DNA from 4 places in the Pseudomonas sp. S04 genome. Region 2 is predicted to be linked to each of the others. Evidence: riboswitches for the same ligand, from Rfam matches in the RefSeq annotation. Region 2 holds a riboswitch; each other region holds the start of a gene.
The links. Region 2 has a riboswitch for cobalamin ahead of cobW (cobalamin biosynthesis protein CobW). Riboswitches for the same ligand answer to the same signal wherever they lie in the genome.
Positions count from the first base shown of each region.

Region 1: linked by a shared signal. The riboswitch ahead of PspS04_RS17205 (TonB-dependent receptor plug domain-containing protein) and the one ahead of cobW (cobalamin biosynthesis protein CobW) in region 2 are both predicted to bind cobalamin.
Region 3: linked by a shared signal. The riboswitch ahead of cobO (cob(I)yrinic acid a,c-diamide adenosyltransferase) and the one ahead of cobW (cobalamin biosynthesis protein CobW) in region 2 are both predicted to bind cobalamin.
Region 4: linked by a shared signal. The riboswitch ahead of PspS04_RS14325 (ABC transporter substrate-binding protein) and the one ahead of cobW (cobalamin biosynthesis protein CobW) in region 2 are both predicted to bind cobalamin.

Region 1 covers NZ_CP019427.1:3,887,991-3,893,093, forward strand. Annotated here, with positions in the region: gene PspS04_RS17190 (hypothetical protein) at 1-72, opposite strand, end outside; gene PspS04_RS17195 (TraR/DksA family transcriptional regulator) at 403-807, opposite strand; gene PspS04_RS17200 (glutathione S-transferase) at 1,172-1,783, shown strand; cobalamin riboswitch at 2,738-2,941, shown strand; gene PspS04_RS17205 (TonB-dependent receptor plug domain-containing protein) at 3,147-5,012, shown strand; gene PspS04_RS17210 ((2Fe-2S) ferredoxin domain-containing protein) at 5,026-5,103, shown strand, end outside.
Region 2 covers NZ_CP019427.1:2,450,995-2,456,097, reverse strand. Annotated here, with positions in the region: gene cobN (cobaltochelatase subunit CobN) at 1-3,079, opposite strand, end outside; gene cobW (cobalamin biosynthesis protein CobW) at 3,083-4,150, opposite strand; cobalamin riboswitch at 4,250-4,460, opposite strand.
Region 3 covers NZ_CP019427.1:4,636,350-4,641,452, forward strand. Annotated here, with positions in the region: gene cobD (threonine-phosphate decarboxylase CobD) at 1-445, opposite strand, end outside; gene cbiB (adenosylcobinamide-phosphate synthase CbiB) at 438-1,346, opposite strand; gene bluB (5,6-dimethylbenzimidazole synthase) at 1,343-1,993, opposite strand; gene PspS04_RS20535 (cobyrinate a,c-diamide synthase) at 1,990-3,321, opposite strand; gene cobO (cob(I)yrinic acid a,c-diamide adenosyltransferase) at 3,332-3,943, opposite strand; cobalamin riboswitch at 4,025-4,261, opposite strand; gene PspS04_RS20545 (PQQ-dependent sugar dehydrogenase) at 4,399-5,103, shown strand, end outside.
Region 4 covers NZ_CP019427.1:3,245,110-3,250,212, reverse strand. Annotated here, with positions in the region: gene PspS04_RS14340 (pseudoazurin) at 1-153, opposite strand, end outside; gene PspS04_RS14335 (ABC transporter ATP-binding protein) at 175-966, opposite strand; gene PspS04_RS14330 (FecCD family ABC transporter permease) at 963-1,979, opposite strand; gene PspS04_RS14325 (ABC transporter substrate-binding protein) at 1,976-2,989, opposite strand; cobalamin riboswitch at 3,135-3,326, opposite strand; gene PspS04_RS14320 (CopD family copper resistance protein) at 3,517-3,960, shown strand; partial or broken gene PspS04_RS14315 (c-type cytochrome) at 4,160-4,403, opposite strand; gene PspS04_RS14310 (cytochrome C oxidase subunit IV family protein) at 4,677-4,931, shown strand; gene PspS04_RS14305 (DNA-binding protein) at 4,947-5,103, opposite strand, start outside.

The sequences.
Region 1 (5,103 bases), 1.4 Mb from region 2:
TTGCCCCAACGCCCGCAACCCGGCAGGCACACCACTGCCAATCATCACGGCAACATCGACCTTACATTGCATGAACCCCCCTCGGGATATTCATTAGCTTCCTATCAATAGGCCTATGGTAATGAATAGCCGAACGGGGAAATAGCGATGTGCCTGCACTATTTAGTTGCGTAACCGGTAACAATCGCGCGTAGGAGCGAGCTTGCTCGCGATGGACGTTAACGATGACGCGTATAACCTGAACAAACGCGCTGTCTTTGAGTTCATCGCGAGCAAGCTCGCTCCTACAATGACCAGCATTACGCCAAACGCAAAAATCGCAACCTGCAGCAACGTCCGCCTCGGACGCTGTTGCAAGTTGCGATTTGTTTGCGGCAACCCTCTAAGGGTGACCCGCGCGAATCAAGCTTGACGCTGGTGCTTGTCGATCTGCTCGTGACGTTCTTGAGCTTCGATGCAGTACTTGGTGGTCGGGCTGATCAGCAGGCGCTTGAGGCCAATAGCCTCGCCGCTGTCGTCGCACCAGCCAAAACTGTCGTCAGCGATGCGCTCCAGGGCACGTTCCAGCTGAGGCAGCATGCGCTGGTCACGGTCAATGGCGTTCACCAGCCAGGTGCGCTCTTCTTCGACCGAAGCCGCGTCAGCCGGATCTGCCGGGGTGTCCAGGCTTTCAATGGCGATGCGGTTCTGCTCGATACGCTCGTGGGTTTCCACCTTCATGTTTTGCAGCAGCTCAGTGAAATAAGCCTGTTGCTCGGCATTCATGTAGTCATCCGCCGGCATGGCCAGCAACTTATCCTTTGTCATTGATTTCTCTATAAAAAATACGTGCATTAAGGCGAATCAGGATGCGTTCCGGTCAACCTGCCAGGTTTCGCAAAGGCGCCATACATTCCAAGCGCCACCCAGCAGTCAATTTACGAGGGGGCGGCAGTCTAAGGCCGAGGGGCGGCCTCAGCAACTGAAAAGACAGGGAATTTGTCTGACAAAGCCCTTAAATTGCTCTGCGGCAAGCTTTGGGCGTTTATCGGAGTGCGTTTATAGCAAGAAATTCAACCCAGCGGCTGTATATAGAAGACAAACGGCGACAGGCGCCCGCCAGAAGTGTTCAAGGCCAGTCATTTAGCGCTAGATTCTGTCCCTAGCCCCGCCACTCTCCAAGGAGTTGTACATGAAGCTGATCGGAATGCTCGATTCACCTTATGTAAGACGTGTCGCCATCAGCCTCAAGACCCTGGACATCCCGTTCGAGCACGCCTCGATTTCGGTGTTCCGCGGTTTCGAGGCGTTCCAGGCGATCAACCCGGTGGTCAAGGCGCCCACGCTGGTGCTGGACGACGGCGAAGTGCTGATGGATTCGACCCTGATCATCGACTACCTGCAAGCCCTGGGCAGCCCGGGTAAAAGCCTGATGCCGGCGTCCCTGGATCAGCGCCTGCGCTCCTTGCGGCTGATCGGCCTGGCATTGGCCGCGTGCGAGAAGTCGGTGCAGATCTATTACGAACGCAACTTGCGCCCCGCCGAGAAACAACATGCGCCCTGGCTGGAGCGGGTCAGCGGGCAATTGCATGCGGCGTACTCGGCACTGGAGCGGGAACTGGCCAGGCAACCACTGCCCATGGATGGCACCTTGCAACAGGACGGCATCACCCTCGCCGTAGCCTGGAGCTTCACCCTGCTGGTGGTGCCCGATCAGGTCGACATCACGCAGTTTCCACTGATCAGCGCATTTACCGCGTATGCCGAACAGCAGCCGGCGTTTATCGAGACCCCGATGACCTGAGGCCTCGCCTGATGCTTGCCGCTCCCGGCCTGCCCGCGATGGCCTTTCAGATATCGCCATCGCGGTATAGGTATCTACACAACTGTGGTGCGACGTTGCACCTGTGGGCCTCTGGGGTGTTGGATTAGACCGAGTACATATCCATTTCTTCGGTAACGGCCTCCTATGGTTCCGCCTGACGGCGGCTCACTTTTGGACAGCGCAAAAGTAAGCAAAACGCTCTTGCCCCACCACTCGGCACCTCGCTTAGGCTCGGTGTGCCCTCACTCCGGCTTGAATCCGTGGGCCGCCGCCACGCGCCATCCATGGCGCGGGGCGGCTAACCCGGCGTCCTGCCGGGTTACCCACGGCTTCAAGCCTGCGTTCGGCCAGCGTGGTTAACGGGGCGCCCAGGATCAAAAGCCAGAGCCAGAGCCAGAGCCAGAGCCAGAGCCAGATCAAAAGATTGCTGACTTCGTCAGCGTCTTAGGAAGTAGAAGCCACACCGCGCATGCCCCAGCGATCAGGTCGGCTTTAAGGCCGCCTCGCTTTGTTTTTGATCCTGGGCGCCCCGTTAACCACGCTGGCCGGAGTCCGATATTGATTTGGGGGGTAAACCGGCAGGACGCCGGTTTAGCCGCACTGGGCCAGGGAGGGCCCATTGCGGCGGCCCCCCAAATCAATGTCGGAGTACGGGCATGCCGAGCCTAAGCGAGGCACCGAGTGGTGGGGAAAGAGCGTTTTGCTTACTTTTGCGCTGTCCAAAAGTGAGCCGCCGTCAGGCGGAACCATAGGAGGCCGTTACCGCAGAAATGGATATGTACCCCGCCTAATCCAACCCCCCAGAGGCCGCCACGCAAGCAAGCTCCCTCGCCCCAGGCCGCTACAAATTTGTGTAGATACCTACGGCCATCGCGAGCAAGCCTTGCACCTAGCGCCCACCTGATTATTTGACGAACGGTCATCCGAGTGTTCAGATACCGCCCAGTTTCAGGTGTCTCATGCCGCCGTGCATGAGGTGAAACGGGAAACCGGTGCGCCCTTTCAGGGTTAGTCCGGTGCTGCCCCCGCAACGGTAAGCGAGTGACGCGTTCGACAGACCACTGGGCCCAAAGGCCTGGGAAGGTGAACGCTTCGAGCCTCGCAAGCCCGGAGACCGGCCTGGAATTTCTGTTTGGCAAACCTGCGGTGGGCGGGCATGGGCCGGTATTGGCGCGTGTCCGGTACTTTCTCCTGCGTGCTTCTGCGAAGATTTTTTTCGAGAAGACCAAAAATGACTCAGATTCCAACTCCTTCCAGCCAGGACCAGCGTCCTGCGCGACTGTATGCCTGTGGCGCCCTGCTCTGCCTGATCAGCCCACCCGCCCTGGCCGACACCTCGGCCATGACCCTCGACCAGCAACTCGTCAGCGCCCCGTCGGTGGAATCCACCACCGTCGCCGAAATGGCGCGGTTCGGCAGCAAGGTCGAGATCATCGACCGCGCCCGGATCGAACGCGCCGGCCCCGACGCCGACATCACCCGCGTGCTGCAGATGTCAGTGCCCGGCCTCTACGTCGCGCCGAAAAACGGCCCCTTCGACTACGCCAACTATTCGCTGCTGGGTGGGCGCAACGACGACACGCTGATCCTGCTCGATGGCGTGCGCCTGAACAATCGCCTGTACGGTGGGCTCTACCTCGACACCCTGCCGGCCAATGCCATCGAACGCATCGAAGTGCTCAAGGGCGGACAAAGCCTGCTGTTCGGCACCCAGGCCGTGGCCGGGGTGATCAACATCGTCACCCGCAGCGCCCAGACCCGCGAGACCTCCGGTGAAGTCAACATGGGCCTGGACAGTTTCATGGGCCACAGCGGCGACGCGCGCGCCGAACAGATCGTCAGCAACGGCTTTGGCGACCTTGGCTTGCTGGCGTACGTCAGCCACAACGTCTCCGACGGCTACCAGCCATTTCGCAGCAGTGACATGCGCAGCACCGCCACCGACCGCAAGCGCGGCTACGAAGTCAGCACCTTTGGCGCCAAGGCCACCCAGGCCTTCGGCGACGATTCGCGCCTGGAACTGTTCTACCAGTACAGCGACGCCAACCTGGACTTCGCCCGCCCCACGGACAACCGCAACACCAGCAACGACCGGGTGCAACAGATCGCCACGGCGACCTTCGAACAGCAGGTCAATCAAGACCTGAGCTACTTCCTCAAAGGCCACGTCAACGACTGGGACACCCGCTACACCCGGGTCTACAACCTCGAAGGCGGCGGCACCCGGGTGCTCAATCACAACGACTACTGGGGCTTCACCGACTGGGGCCTGCAGGCCGAGGGCAAGGCCGAACTGCCCGATGGCCACGTACTGGTGTTCGGCAGCGACAACCAATGGTTCAAGGGCCAGGACGATGTCATGGTCATCGACAACCAACAGGCCGAAGCCCACGCGCTGTATACCCAATTGCGCCCGGTGATCGCCGCGCTACCGGACTGGCACCCGAGCATCGGCGTTCGCCAGGAGCACCTGAGCGGCGGTGAAAGCGCCACGGTCGGCATGCTCACCTCACTCTACGACCTGACGGAGCACTGGGCATTGCGAGGCCAGTTCGGCAGCGCCTACAAGCTGCCCAATGCCGAGCAGTTGTACGTCAACGAACCTGGCGAGGAGATGGGCAATCCCAACCTCAAGGCCGAGAAGAGCCGCAATGCCGAACTCGGCCTGGATTACCGGGGCACCCTGCTAGGCCGCGAATTCAGCGCCAGCGTCACCGGCTTTCGCCGGGAAATCGATGACCTTATCACCCTCGACGGCGACCAGTGGGTCAACGGTGATGGCGAGATCCTGGTGCGCGGTATCGAAGTCGACGGCCAATGGCAGCTCAATGATCGCTGGAGCCTGCAAGGCGACATGACCCGCAACTTGGTGGAGGGCCGCAACGGCGTGACCATCAGCAACATCCCGAGCTTCTTCGCCCGCTCACGCCTGGGCTATGAGTCGGACAATCGCTTGTGGGGGGCCGGAGGGTCGCTGCGCTACATCCGTTCGGTGGTCAGCGCCAAGGACGTGGATTACGGCCACTACTCGGTGGTCGATGCCGATGCCTATCGCTACCTGGACAACGCCCGGCGCCACCGCCTGAGCCTGCTGGTGGAAAACCTGTTCGACCGTGACTACGCCACCAGCATGACCACCGGCAGCCCGTCCGTGGAGAACCTCGGCCGGCCGTTCACCACCGAGGTGCGTTACACCTACCGTTTCTGAGGGAGTGCTTGCCATGGAAAATGACGTCAACGGCGTGCCGAGCGATCCGGCCTGGTCGAGCATCCCGCCGCACGCCCGCCAGGTGTTCTTG
Region 2 (5,103 bases):
GCAAGGCTTGACGCTCCTCACGGACCTTGGCCGCCAGCGGGTTCATGTCATCCGGTTCATCCAGTGCAGCCACGGCTTGCACCGCGGCATCGAACAGGCGGATCAGGTTGGCGAAGGCATCGCGAAAGAACCCCGACACACGCAAGGTCACGTCCACTCGCGGGCGGTCCAGCAGGCTCAGCGGCAGGATTTCGAAATCGTCGACCCGCTGGCTGCCCGTGGCCCAGACCGGACGCACGCCCATCAATGCCATGGCCTGGGCGATGTCGTCGCCGCCGGTGCGCATGGTGGCCGTGCCCCATACCGACAGGCCGAGCTGGCGCAAGTGATCGCCGTGGTCCTGCAGGTGGCGTTCGAGGATCAGATTGGCCGACTGGAAACCGATGCGCCAGGCGGTGGTGGTTGGCAGGTTGCGCACGTCCACCGAGTAGAAGTTACGGCCGGTGGGCAGCACGTCGAGACGCCCGCGACTTGGCGCGCCACTCGGGCCGGCCGGGACAAACCGCCCGGCCAGGGCGTCGAGCAAGCCGCGCATTTCCGCCGGGCCACAGGCATCCAGGCGCGGTGCGACGACTTCGCGCAGGTGGCCGATGATCGCGTTGACTTCAGCCCAGCATGGGTCCTGAGGGAGCAAGCCGCTGGGGTCAATCGCTTCGCGAGCAGGCTCGCTCCCACGGGGGAACGGCTGCGGCGCAAGCGGGGTGACTGCCTGCTCGATCAACTGCGCGGCAAACAGCTCAAGGCGCTCGCGGGTGTCACCGGCAGTGCGCCAGGCGTCCTCGCCAAGACCCTGCAACTCGTCCGGCTTGGGGCCGCTCCACGGTGCCGACAACTCACAGTCCAGCGGATCAAAACCCAGGCCGAACGCCTTGGCCAAGGCCCGCAGCAAGCTCGACTGCGCGCCCCGCCCGTCGCCCCGGGGGATGCGCAGCAGGGCCAGCAAGGTGTCGATGCGCAGGCGCCCGCTGGGCGATTCGCCGAACACATGCAGGCCATCGCGAATCTGCGACTCCTTGAGGTCGCACAGGTAGGTGTCCAGGCGCGGCAGCCAGATCGCCGCATCGGCCTGGCTGTCGAGTTTGCCGTCCAGTTGCAATTCCCGATCGATGTGGGTTTCGCGCACCAGTTCGAGAATCTCCCGCTGTAGCTCACGGGCGCGCCGTGGGTCGAGCAACTGGGCTTCGTAGTATTCGTCCGCCAGCAACTCGAGGTTGCGCAGCGGGCCGTAGGTTTCGGCGCGGGTCAGCGGTGGCATCAGGTGATCGATGATCACCGCCTGGGTCCGGCGCTTGGCCTGGGCGCCCTCTCCCGGGTCATTGACGATAAACGGATAGATGTTCGGCAGCGGCCCCAGCAGCGCATCCGGCCAGCAACTCTCAGACAGGCCGACGCCCTTGCCCGGTAGCCATTCAAGGTTGCCGTGCTTGCCCACGTGAACCAGTGCATGGGCGCCGTAGACCTGGCGCAGCCAGAAATAGAACGCCAGGTAACCGTGGGGCGGCACCAGGTCCGGGTCGTGATAGACCGCGCTCGGGTCGACCTGATAACCCCGCGCCGGCTGGATGCCGACGAAGGTCAGGCCAAAGCGCAGCCCGGCGATCATCATGCGCCCGCCGCGGAACATCGGGTCGTCCTGCGGCGCGCCCCAACGCGCCAGCACCGCAGCGCGATTGGCTGCGGGCAAGGCGCCGAACAGCGCGTGATAGTCATCCAGCGCCAGGCTTTGCTGGCAGGGACGCTGGTCGATGCTGTCCAGGTCGTTGCTGACCCCGCCGAGCAGTTGGCGGATCAGCTCGGTGCCGCTGTCCGGCAGCTCGCCAGGCAGCGGATAACCTTCGGCCTGCAGCGCCCGCAGGATGTTCAAGGCCGCGGCCGGGGTGTCCAGGCCAACGCCATTGCCGATGCGGCCGTCACGGGTTGGGTAGTTGGCGAGAATCAACGCCACGCGTTTTTGCCCATTCTCCACCCGCGCCAGTTCGCTCCAGCGGCGCGCCAGTTCGGCGACAAAATCCATGCGCTCCGGTTGCGCCCGGTAGCAGACCACGTCGCACTGGCTGCGCTCGCTGCGCCAGGCCAGGTCCTTGAAGCTGATGGGACGGCTGATGATGCGCCCGTCCAGTTCCGGCAAGGCAATGTGCATCGCCAGGTCCCGCGGCCCCAGGCCCTGTTCGCTGGCGCGCCAGCCCGGCTCGTTGTCCTGGGCGCAGATCGCCTGGATCACCGGGATGTTGCGGCGAAACGGCCGCAGGTGCGGCGCTTCCGGGCTGGATTGGGCAAACCCGGTGGTATTGAGAATCACCGAGGCCAGGACTTGATCCAGCCAGTCCTCGACCACCGCCAGGCAACCGGGCTCTTTCAGGCTGGCCAGGGCAATCGGCAACGGGTTGAGCCCCGCCGCCTGCAAGCGCTGGCAGAAAATATCGATGAAGGCGGTGTTGGCCGCCTGCAAATGGGAACGGTAGAACAGCACTGCCGCCACCGGCTGCCCGGCCTGCCAGTCGGTTTGCCAGGTGGCCAGGTCGGGCTGGCTGTGCCGCGGGTGATAGATCGCGGTACGCGGCAGGGCTTGCGGTTCGGCCCACGGGTAGTCGCGCCCGAGCCAGCGACTGGCCAGGCAGCGGTACAGGTCCAGGGCATTGCTTTTGCCGCCCTGGCGCAGGAAGTGCCACAGCCGCTCGCGGTCCTGCACCGGCACCGTACTCAGGTCGCTGAGCTCCGGATCGGGACGGTCATCGCCCGGCACCAGGATCAGTTGCACCCCGCGCTTGGACAGCTCCACCAGACGCTCGACGCCGTAGCGCCAATAGCTGATGCCACCGTGCAGCGAAATCAGGATGACCTTGGCATGGCGCAGCACCTGGTCGACGTAGAGGTCGACCGACGCATGGTTCTGCACCTGCATCGGGTTGGCCAGGCGCAGGCTCGGGTAGTCATCCGGCAGTTGCTGGGCCACTTCGGCCAACAGTGCCAGGCTGGAGTCGCCGCTGCACAGGATCACCAGGTCGGCGGGGGTTTGCCCGAGGTCGGCAATGTTGTCGTCGGCAACAAAACCGCCGGGCTGGGTCCTGAGCAGGTGCATGGGTCAGACGCTGAGCGCGGCGCGCAGTTGCGCTTCGAGCAAGGACGCATCCAGCGCCTGGCCGATCAGCACCAGGCGTGTGGTACGTGCTTCGTCCGCGCCCCACTGCCGGTCGAAATGCTTGTCGAAGCGCGTGCCCACGCCCTGGATCAGCAAGCGCATCGGCTTGTTCGGGATCGCGGCGAAACCCTTGACCCGCAGGATGCCGTGCTGGACCACCAGTTGGGTCAAGGCATCGAGCAGCAGGCTTTCGTCGGCTTGCGGCAGTTCGATGGAGATCGAGTCAAAGGCGTCGTGATCGTGGTCATCGTGATCATCACCGTCGTGATGGTGATCGTGATGGCTGTGGCGGCTGTCGATGTGTTCTTCGGAACCGGCACCCAGGCCAATCAGCACGTCGAGCGGCAAGCGCCCGCTGCTGGCTTCGATGATCTTGACCGCTGGCGGCAGCTCCTCGGCAACTTCCAGGCGTACCCGGGCCAGGTCTTCAGGGCTGATCAGGTCGGCCTTGTTGAGGATTACCAGGTCGGCACTGGCCAGTTGGTCAGCGAACAGTTCGTGCAGCGGCGACTCGTGGTCCAGGTTCGGGTCGAGTTTGCGCTGGGCGTCGACCTGGTCCGGGAAGGCGGCGAAGGTGCCAGCGGCCACGGCCGGGCTGTCGACCACGGTGATCACCGCGTCGACTGTGCAGGCGCTGCGGATTTCCGGCCACTGGAAGGCCTGGACCAGCGGCTTGGGCAAGGCCAGGCCGGAGGTTTCGATGAGGATGTGGTCGAGGTCGCCGCGACGGGCCACCAGTTCGCGCATCACCGGGAAAAACTCTTCCTGGACGGTGCAGCACAGGCAGCCGTTGGCCAGCTCATACACCCGGCCTGTAGCTTCTTCTTCGGTGCAACCGATGGTGCACTGCTTGAGGATGTCGCCGTCGATGCCCAGCTCGCCGAACTCGTTGACGATCACCGCAATGCGACGGCCCTGGGCGTTGTCGAGCATGTGCCGAAGCAAGGTGGTTTTACCCGAGCCGAGGAAGCCGGTGACGATGGTGACGGGGAGTTTGGCCAGTGTTTTCATCGGATGCCCTTTGGCAAGGTGGCGGGCATACGGGACGAGAAGCCACAACGCGCAGGCGTGCGGAAAGCGTTCGCCACCGGATCACCCCGCCCGGTTGTAGTGAGAATCTGGATCGAGGCAGGTCTCCTGGCTGACGGTGGGCCGGTCTTTCGACTGGCGGTTCCTGCGCCTTCCCGCCGCTTGAGATCAAGCGTGCAGTGGCCTGGCAGAAACAGCACCGTTCACAGTTGCGGGGGCAGCCGCGGCATCAACCGCGTTCCCTTCTTAGCTTCGGCGCACGCGCCAAAGAACCTCGAAGGCGCAAGGCTACGCATCGCGTCGGGGCGGGTCAATGTTCATGCCGTGTTCTGTGGTGCCAGGAATGCGGCCATCGCGGGCAAGCCTTGCTCCTACAGGGGAGTGGGAACACTGGTGGCAGCGGGTTTGCCCGCGATGGGCATAGGTATCTACACAACTTTGTAGCGGTCTGTGGCGAGGGGGCTTGCTCGTGTGGCGGCCTCTGGGGTGTTGGATTAGACCGAGTACATATCCATTTTTGCGGTAATGGCCTCCTATGGTTCCGCTTTTACAGCGGCTCACTTTTGGAGGAGCCCAAAAGTAAGCAAAAGGCTCTTGCCCCACCACTCGGCACCTCGCTTAGGCTCGGTGTTCCCTCACTCCGGCTTGAATCCGTGGGCCGCCGCCACGCGCCATCCATGGCGCGGGGCGGCTAACCCGGCGTCCTGCCGGGTTACCCACGGCTTCAAGCCTGCGTTCGGCCAGCGTGGTTAACGGGGCGCCCAGGATCAAAAGCCAGAGCCAGAGCCAGAGCCAGAGCCAGATCAAAAGATTGCTGACTTCGTCAGCGTCTTAGGAAGTAGAAGCTACACCGCGCATGCCCTAGCGATCAGGTCGGCTTTTAGGCCGCCTCGCTTTGTTTTTGATCTTAGGCGCCCCGTTAACCACGCTGGCCG
Region 3 (5,103 bases), 2.2 Mb from region 2:
AGTCGAGCAGGCGCTCCGGGGTCAGGCTAAGGCCCGTGGGATTGTTGGGATTGACCACCACCAGCACGTCGAGGTTGTCGATGAAAAATTCCACCTCCTGCTCCAACACCTCGCGCACGATGTAGCCGTTACGCCGCCAGGCTTCGGCGTGTTCGGCGTAACAAGGCGACAGTACGCCGACCTTGCCGGCCCGCCGCAAACGCGGCAGCAACTGGATGGCCATCTGCGAACCGGCGACCGGCAGCAACTGAGTCGCGCCATAGTATTGCCGGGCGGCCTGCTCCAGGCCGTCCTCGGTTTCCGGCAAGCGGGCCCAGGCCCTGGCGGGAATCGGCGGGATTTCCCACGGCCAGGGCGCCAGCCCGCTGGAGAGGTCGAGCCAGTCGGCTTCGGCAATCCCATAGTGCAACGCCGCCTTGCGCAGGCGACCACCGTGTTCAAGCATAAAACTCAGCCCCCACACAGAGGATCAACAGCCATAACCATACCCCGCGCTGGACCAACTGCCAGCCACGGTCGATGGAGCTGGCGTCCGCCGGCACGCCTTCGCCCAAGGGTGGACGCTGGTGCAGCTCGCCATGATAGATCGCCGCCCCGCCCAGCTCGACGCCCAGCGCCCCAGCCCCGGCAGCCATCACCGGGCCGGCATTCGGGCTGTCCCAGGTCGGTCCCTGGGTGCGCCAGCACTTGAGGGCCAGCCGGGTCTTGCCGAGCACAGCGTAGGTCAGGGCCACCAGGCGTGCGGGAATGTAGTTGAGCACGTCGTCGATTTTCGCCGCCGCCCAGCCGAAGCGCTCGAAACGTTCGTTGCGATAGCCCCACATGGCGTCCAGGGTATTGCTCAGGCGATACAGCACCACCCCGGGCGCACCGGCCACGGCAAACCAGAACAGCGCGGCAAACACTGCGTCGCTGCCATTTTCCAGGACCGACTCGGTGGCCGCGCGAGCCACTTCAGTGGCGTCCAGCTCACTGGTCTGGCGGCTGACCAGGTAACTGACACGGGTGCGCGCTTCGTCCAGGTCATCGCTGCGCAGCGCCTGGGCCACCGGCTCGACGTGTTCGCCCAGGCTGCGCAAGCCCAGGGCGCAATACAGGGCCAGGATCTCGACGATCCAGCCGAGGTAAGGTAGCCAGGACAACGCCGTGGCCAGCAGGGTCAGCGGCACCACGGCCAGCACCCACGCGGTGACTCCATGACTGCGCCAGCCACGCCCGGCAGAATTGAAACGCTGCTCGATGCGCCCGGCAAATCGACCGAACGCCACCAGCGGATGCCAGCGCTTGGGTTCGCCCAGCAGCGCATCCAGCGCAACGGCAGCGACACTCAACAACGCCACACTCATTGATTCACTCCCCAGACATTTTCGTACAGCAGTTCATGCAGCGGACGCACGTGCGCCCAGCCTTCAAGGGCCAGCATCGGCGCCGGGTAAAAGGCCTTGACCGGGCCCAGGCAGAGAATCGCCACGGGCTTGGCTCCGGCCGGCAGTTGCAACAGATCGGCCAGTGCCTGGGGCTCGAACAGCGAAACCCAGCCCATGCCCAGGCCCTCGGCACGGGAGGCCAGCCAGAGGTTCTGGATTGCACAGGACAACGACGCCATGTCCATTTCCGGCAAGGTACGGCGGCCGAAAATATGCCGTTCGCGATCGTCCATCAACGCGGCAACCAGCACTTCGGCGCAGTCATTGATGCCTTCGACCTTGAGTTTCATGAACTCATCGCTGCGCTCGCCGAGGGCTTCGGCGGTGCGGATGCGCTCCTCCTCCACCAGCGCCTGGAGCTGCCCGCGCAAGGTCCGGTCGCTGATGCGAATGAAGCGCCATGGCTGCATCAGGCCAACACTGGGCGCCTGATGCGCAGCTTCAAGCAAACGACGCAGCAGCTCAGGCTCCACCGTGCCACCGCTGAAGTGGCGCATGTCACGGCGCTCGGCGATGGCGCGGTAAACCGCTGCGCGTTCGGCTTCGCAGAATGCGTTATTGCTCATGGCCTCTTCGCGAGCAAGCTCGCTCCCACCGGGTCTGGCGCAAACAACGCGGCTACAGCGCTGGGATTGGACGGAAAATAAAAGTGCACATAAGAAGCCGTCATCCGCCCCTCACGATAAACCGCCTCCGCTCCTCGCCCGCCGTTCGGGCTCAGTCCACGCGCAATCGGCTCAAGCTCGGTGCTGGTCAGGGAATGGTGATAGGTGTGCCCACGCAACGCGCCTTCCGGCAGCTCGACCGCCTGCAGCGCCAGCGCCGCCAGACGTTTTTGCATCGTCGCATCGCCTTTGAGCAAACCCACCAGTTCGGCCCGCGTGCCTTGCACGTCGGTCAGGGAATCCAGCAGATACAGCATGCCGCCGCATTCGGCGAGCAGCGGCTTGCCGGCGGCGTGATGACCACGAATGGCATCGAGCATCGCGGTGTTGCCTGACAAGGCCACATGGTGCAATTCCGGGTAGCCACCAGGCAGGTACAGGCTATCTGCCTCTGGCAACTGGCTGTCGCGGATCGGCGAGAAGAACCGCAGCTCGGCGCCCATCGCACGCAATAAGTCCAGGCTCGCGCCATAGGTGAAAGCAAAGGCTTCATCCCGGGCCACGGCGATCCGCACACCGGCCAGCAAAGGCTCGGCTGGGATCACGTCGGGCGCGGCAAATTCCACTGCGGGCGGCAAGGCCACCTGGCAACTGCTACCCAAGGCCTCGGCGGCTGCATCGAGGCGCAGGTCGAGGTCGTTCAGCTCACTGGCTTGTACCAGGCCCAGGTGCCGACTCGGCAATTCAATCCCGGTTTCCCGGGACAATGCGCCATACCAACGCAAGCCCTCGGTAAGGCTGCCTTCGAGTAACTGAGCGTGGCGCAGGGTGCCCACCCGATTGGCCAGCACGCCGGCAAATGGCAGGTCCGGCTGATAACGCGCCAGACCCAACGCCAGTGCACCAAAGGTCTGGGCCATGGCGGTGCCGTCGATCACCCCCAGCACCGGCACGCCGAAGTGGCGCGCCAGGTCGGCACTGGACGGGGTACCGTCGAACAAGCCCATGACCCCTTCGATCAGGATCAGGTCAGCCTCGGCGGCGGCTTCCCACAACAGACGGCGACTTTCCTGCTCGCCGACCATCCACATGTCCAACTGATACACCGGCTGGCCACTGGCACGTTCGAGAATCATCGGGTCGAGAAAATCCGGGCCGCACTTGAACACCCGGACCTTGCGCCCCTGATTGCGGTGCAAACGGGCCAGGGCCGCGGTGACGGTGGTCTTACCCTGCCCGGAGGCTGGCGCGGCGATCAGTACCGCCGGGCAAAAACGACTGCTGGTCATGAAAAGAGGCTCACAGCTCGACGCCTTTTTGCGCCTTGATCCCGGCCTGGAACGCATGCTTGATCACGCCCATTTCGGTGACGGTGTCAGCCAGTTCGATCATTTGCTCTTTGGCCGCGCGGCCGGTAACCACCACGTGTTGCATCGGCGGGCGGGCTTGCAGGTCGCTGAGCACCTGATCGAGATCGAGGTAGCCATGCTTGAGGGCGATGTTCAGCTCATCGAGCACCACCAGGCCGATGGCCGGGTCGCGCAGCAGTTCGCGGGACACCTGCCAGGCGGCCTCGGCAGCGGCGATATCGCGCTGGCGGTCCTGGGTTTCCCAGGTGAACCCTTCGCCCATCACATGAAACCGCACCTGCTCCGGGAAGCGCCGGAAGAACAGCTCCTCGCCCGTGCTGTTGCGGCCCTTGATGAACTGCACCACACCGCACTGCATGCCATGGCCCATGGCGCGGGCGAGCATGCCGAACGCCGAACTGCTCTTGCCTTTGCCGTTGCCGGTCAGCACCAGCAGCAGGCCACATTCGTTGGGTGAGTTGGCAATACGCTCATCGATCACGGCTTTTTTGCGCTGCATGCGCGCCAGATGGCGTTCGTCACGATCAGGGGAATCAGTCATGGGGGAGCTCTCCGTTGAGGCTGGATAACGGCGGGCAGGCATAGAAATAGACGGCAAGAAGCCTGGCATCGCCCACCGTGATGCCGCTGGATGGATCAGGCCGGTCTCCGGGCTCATGAGTGGCGCGCTGGCCGGACGACGCGCCTTCCCATATCGGACACCGATACAGTGGCTCAAAGCGTCGTTTTCACTCATTTACCGTTGCGGGGGCAGCGCCGGGATCGTCACCCGTTCTGTCATAGAACGCGCGCTCACCGGCTTCCCTGTTTCACTCGATCGACCCTGGGGTCACCGAGCACCTGAAACAAGTCGCGAAGGTTAGTGGGTTGGGGGTGGAGCGTCAATTAAAGCCGGGCTAATCGGCAGCAAGAATGCAAAGCGCCACCTGACGAATTGAACCTAAGGTCATGCTGACGCCTCTATGGCTTAAGCAGTGCATTCTAAGGGAGAGCCGCATGTCCACGTCCCGCCTCGTTGGTGTCATCGCCCTGGCCGCAGGCCTGGTCGCCTGTGGAGAATCCTCGAGCCTCAGGGTCGAGGATGGCACCGGGCCTTCGCCCAAGCTGCCTGAACCCAACAAAACCCTTATTCCCACGGTCAACATCGCGCCCGCTGTCGGCTGGGCCAATGGCGCCAAGCCAACCGCAGCGCCCGGCACCCAGGTAGTCGCCTTTGCCGAAGGATTGGAGCATCCGCGCTGGCTCTATGTACTGCCCAATGGCGATGTACTGGTCGCAGAAACCAATGCGCCAGCCAAGCCTGAAGATGGCAAGGGCATCCGTGGCTGGGTCATGGGCAAGGTCATGGACCGCGCTGGGGCCGCGGTGCCCAGCGCCAACCGCATCACCCTGCTGCGCGACAGCAACCACGATGGCGTGGCCGAAACCCGCAGCAGTTTTATCGAAAACCTCAATTCGCCGTTTGGAATGACCTTGGTCGGCAACGACCTATACGTCGCCGACACCGATCGTTTGCTGCGCTTCAACTATGTCGAGGGACAAACCTCGATCACCACCAAACCCATGAAAGTCATCGACCTGCCCGGTGGCACGCTGAATCACCACTGGACCAAAAACGTCATTGCCAGCCAGGACGGCAGCAAGTTGTATGTCACGGTGGGCTCCAACAGCAATGTCGGGGAAAACGGCCTGGAGCAGGAA
Region 4 (5,103 bases), 790 kb from region 2:
CGTGTCGCCAGGCGCCACCTGCAGGTAATCCGGCTCATAGACCATGCTGCCCGCAGCGCCTCGGGTGAGCATTTTTACTTCATGGACTTCGGCATATGCCGTGGGGCACAGCAACACTGCAGCGAGCAGCAAGGAGCGGGAAACACTACGCATGGTGGGCTATCCATAGACGAGTCAGGAGGCGCGTAATCGCAGGATCTGCGTGCCGTCAAAGGGGTCAGTGAGGTAATGCGCGTGGACCCCGAAGGTGTGTAGCAAGCGTTCTGGGGTCAACACTTCAAGCGGTTTGCCAAGGGCGACCAGGCTTCCGCGTTCGAGCACCGCCAACCGATCACAGCCCAGGGCCTGGTTAAGGTCGTGCAGGGCAATCACGGTGGTCACGGGCAATGCGTGAACCACATTCAGAATCGCCAGTTGATGCTGGATATCCAGGTGATTGGTCGGTTCGTCCAGTAACAGGATCTGCGGGCGTTGCGCCAGGGAGCGCGCGATATGCACGCGCTGGCGTTCGCCGCCGGAGAGACTGCGCCAGGTGCGGCTGCTCAGGTGAGCCGCATCGACGTCACGCAGCGCTTGCTCGACGATCGCCGCGTCCGCCGCCGACCACGGACTCAAGGCCGACAGCCAGGGCGTTCGGCCCAAGGCCACTGCATCGAATACGCTGATTGCATCGAGGGTGTCAGCCTGCTGCTCGACCACCGCCAGGGTTTGCGCGATGGTGCGCCGCGACAGGGTCTTGAGGTTTTGGCCGTTGAGATGGATGGCGCCCTGGCTGGGCGCACGCACCCCCGCCAGCAGCTTGAGCAGGGTGGATTTGCCGGAGCCATTGGGCCCGACCAGCCCCAGGGTCTCGCCACGGTGAATGGCCAGGTGAATGTCGTGCAGCAACTGCGCATCGCGAATGGCAAAGCCGATACCGGAACAACTCAATACACAGGGTTGAGAAACAGACACAGCTGCAGTCATCGGGCATTCCTCCGTCCCACCAGGATCAGCGCGAACACCGGCGCCCCGACCAGCGCCGTGACCACGCCGACCGGAATTACCTGGCCCTTGATCAGCGTGCGGGACAGCACATCGGCGGCAATCAGAAACACCGCCCCGCCCAGCGCACTGGCTGGCAGCAGACGGGTATGGCCAGTCCCGAGCAACAGCCTGGCGGCATGGGGAATCACCAGCCCAACAAAACCGATCGAGCCGACAATCGACACCATCACCGCCGTGACCAACGCCGCGCAGCTGATCAACAGCAACTGCACCGGACGCACCGCAATGCCGAGGGAGGCCGCGGAGTCGGCGCCAAAGGTGAAGGCATCCAGCGCGCGGCGGTGCCACAGGCACACCGCAAGACCGGCCAGCGCCACCGGCACGGCCAGCCACACGGATGGCCAGCGCACGCCACTGAGATTGCCCAGCAACCAGAACATGATGCCGCGTGCCTGTTCGGAGCTGGCCGACTTGGTGATCAAAAACGCCGTGAGTGCGTTGAACAGTTGTGACCCGGCGATCCCGGCCAGGATGATCTGCCCGGTAGTGCCCGGTGCGCCACTGGCACGGCCGAGCAAAACCACCACGGCGAAGGCCAGCACTGCGCCGGCAAACGCCCCGGCCGACATTGAGATCGCCCCGGCGCCCAGGCCCAGCAACGCCACCAGCACTGCGCCTGTCGACGCCCCCGCGGAAATCCCCAACAAGTAGGGATCGGCCAATGGGTTGCGCAACAGCGATTGCAGGATCACCCCGCAAGTCGCCAGCCCCGCACCGCACGCCGCCGCCACCAGTGCGCGGGTCAAGCGGTAGTTCCAGACGATGCCTTCGTCGATGGGGTCCAGGGCATAACCGGCGGCCCACAGCTTGTTGGCCAGCACCTGGAACACCACCGTTGGCTCAATGCTGGTTTCGCCGATGGTCACACCGGCAATCAGCGCGATCAGCAGGGTCGCCAGTGCCAATGAGGTACGCAGTAGCATCGCCGTCATTGCGCCAGGTCGTAGCTGTTGAGGGCAGTAGCCAGGGTTTCAAGGCCGTCGAACATCCGCACGCTGGCCTGCATGGCCATGGCGTCGAGGATAATGATGCGGTTGTGTTTGACCGCGTCCATGTTGCGGGTCACCGGGTCGCTGCGCAGGAATTGCAGTTTCTTTTGATAGTCGTCAGCTGGAAAACGCCGACGATCCATGCGCGCGATGACCAGGAAGGTCGGGTTCGCCTTGGCAATGGTTTCCCAGCCGACGCTTGGCCACTCTTCGTCGGACTCCACCACGTTGCGCACGCCCAGGGTATTGAGCATGAAGTCGGGAATACCCTTGTGTCCGGCGACATAGGGATCGATATCCAGGCTGGCGCTGGAGAACCAGACCAGCGCGCTGGTGTGCTTCAGGTCCTGGTTCTGCACCGTGGCCACCGATTTGGCCAGGCTGGCTTTGAGCTGCGCGTTCAACTGCTGCGCACGCTCCTGGACATCAAAAATCTCCCCTAGCTGGCTGATGCTCTTATAGAGACTGTCGACCCGGAACGGCGCCAGGCGAGTACCGTCGGCCCCCACCAGGTTGTCCTTGGACTCACAGTCCGAGGGCATCAGGTAGGTCGCAATCTTCAGCTCGTCAAACTGCTCCCGTGTACCCACCACCCCTTGCGGACCTACCATCCACTCCAGCTCGACGGCGACCAACTCCGGGCGCTTGCCGATTACCGACTCGAAACTTGGATCGTTATCGGCCAGGCGTTCGATCCCGGCGTTTTGCGCCTGGTACTGGGGCAACACATCGTTGAACCACAGGGAAGTCCCGACCAGTTTGTCTCCCAGCCCCAGGGCAAAGAGCATTTCGGTCCCGGCCTGGCCAATCGTCACGGCCCGAGCCGGGGCGTGGGCGAAGGTCTGTGTGCTGCCACAGTTTTGCAGCGTCAGCGGGTACTGAGTGGGCGCAGCCTGGGCCAGTGAACAAAGACCCAGGCCCGTGGCGAGGGCGACAACGCGGGGCAGCAGCATGATGCAATCTCCATTTGAACCGTACACGGAGCTGGGGTGTAGGGCCTGGAAACACATCAACGAGCGCTGCCGAAAAGCCGGGCAGGGGTCGATCACCAAAGTGACGCACGCGCAAGGATGTCCCTCCCGGACACCCCGCCGGTTAGTGATTGTTGCGTCGCCGGCAGGTCTCCTGACTGATGCGTCATGGCGTGCTCCAGCCTTCCCGGGTGATCCCAGTGGCAGTTAAGGAGCAGGCTCAGCACCTACAGTTGCGGGGGCAGTTCCGTTTGATGCGTTGCGCGCATCACGGATTCCCTATTATTCCCAAGTGGAAACCGGCGGCGGCATGGTAGTCGATTGGGGAGTTGGAGGCGAACGTATGTTCTGTTCACGGGCTACAAAACCCGCGGCGATTCAGAGTGGGGGCGTTGTGGCTTACTTGATCGATGTCAACCACATGGAACGGGCGGCTCTGTAGTCTCTAGAGACCGACATCCCGTGCGCTTGTGGCGTAGCGGGTTGTCTTGACTCTAGGCGAAGCCACCATGATCTATCCGCTTCTTCTGACGCTGCACCTGTTTGCCGCCCTGATCTTTATCGGCACGGTGTTCTTTGAGGTCCTGTTCCTGGAAAACATCCGCAAACAGCTACCCGCCAGGGTCATGCTGCTGGTCGAGCAGGGCATCGGTCGGCGCGCGCGTTCGCTGATGCCGTGGGTGCTGCTGGTGTTATTCAGTGCGGGGCTGGGCATGGTCTGGCTGCGCTACCTGCCAGTCCTTGGCGCACCATGGGCTTCATCGTTCGGCACATTACTGGCCTTGAAAATCGTGGTGGCCGCAAGCGTACTGCTGCACTTCCTGATGGCCATGTTTTTGTTCAAAAGTGGCCGAATGAGCCCGCGATACCTGCGGTTCATACACGTCAGCCTGTTCTGTCACATGATCGTTATCGTGCTGCTGGCCAAGGCTATGTTCTATCTGACCTGGTGATCGGCGTTGACCGGTGGTCTGTCCTTCCAGGACTTTGTTTGTGCTTGACGCAAATCAAGGCGTATTGATCACACTGTTGATCCGCAGCCAGTCTCGGAGCCCCGTCATGCTCGATATCCTACACAACCCCGGCGAGCTGATCGCCCGCTGCGATCAGGGCGTACTCGATCCCAACTTCAGGTTTGACCAACACTTTTCAGGTTTTCAGCGTCTCGGCCATGCCCCATTCCGGTGGCGTCGGCGGCGTGTGCTGAATGAACTTGACCATTGACGTGATCTGATCCTTGGTCAGCGCATTCGACGTTCCCCAGTTCGGCATGCCCGCCGGCGAACCGTAGGTAATCAATGCCTCGAGAAACGGTTGCCCACGGGACTGGGTGATGTCCGGTGTCAGCGGTTTGCCCGTGGCCCCTTTTGCGCAAAACACCGTGGCAGCCGGCGCAACCAGTCAGAGCAAACGTTTTTCTATTGCTGATCAGCACTCCATTTCTCCTCAGGCAAGACCTTTGCGATGTGCTGAAACTGCAGCGCAGAACGCAGGTTCTTAGTGCCGTGCACGGCTATGCCCGAGCAGGCCAATGTTCGCTTGACGACGATCAAGTTTGCCGGCCATCTCATTTGCCAGGTTGTCGCAGGGGCCCGTAGCGTGTTCCTTGAATCCGCTTTTGGAACAGGCAGCCCATGGACCGTACCCAGTCTTGCGAACACCCGATCGAATCGCTTCCAGGTTCTTGCTGGTCTGCTGGGCAGCGCTGGCCACGTTAAGCGTGTGCACGGTGGTGCTGGCACAGATGGGCGCGACGTGGCTGCTGTCGGTGGTCATTTTGCTGGTGGCGGTCGGCAAAGCGTGGTTGATCACCGATGGCTTCATGGAGATGCGCCACGCGCTGCGACTGTGGCGGCGGTTGATGTTGAGCTGGGCGCTTGTGTTGGCGGTGGTTGTGGGGTTGACGCTGGTGTTGGTCGGTTAATTAACCTGAAATAACTCATGCGTGATGTTTGTCGGTCGGGTTCAAGCGCTGGGCCTCGGCAAAAATCTCGGTAATGGCTCGTCTTGGCTGTCGCTTGTGCAGTGCTCGTACCTGTGCGCTCATGCGCAGCAATTCTTCACTCGGCTTGGCCCATTGATCCTTCGGTAACGGC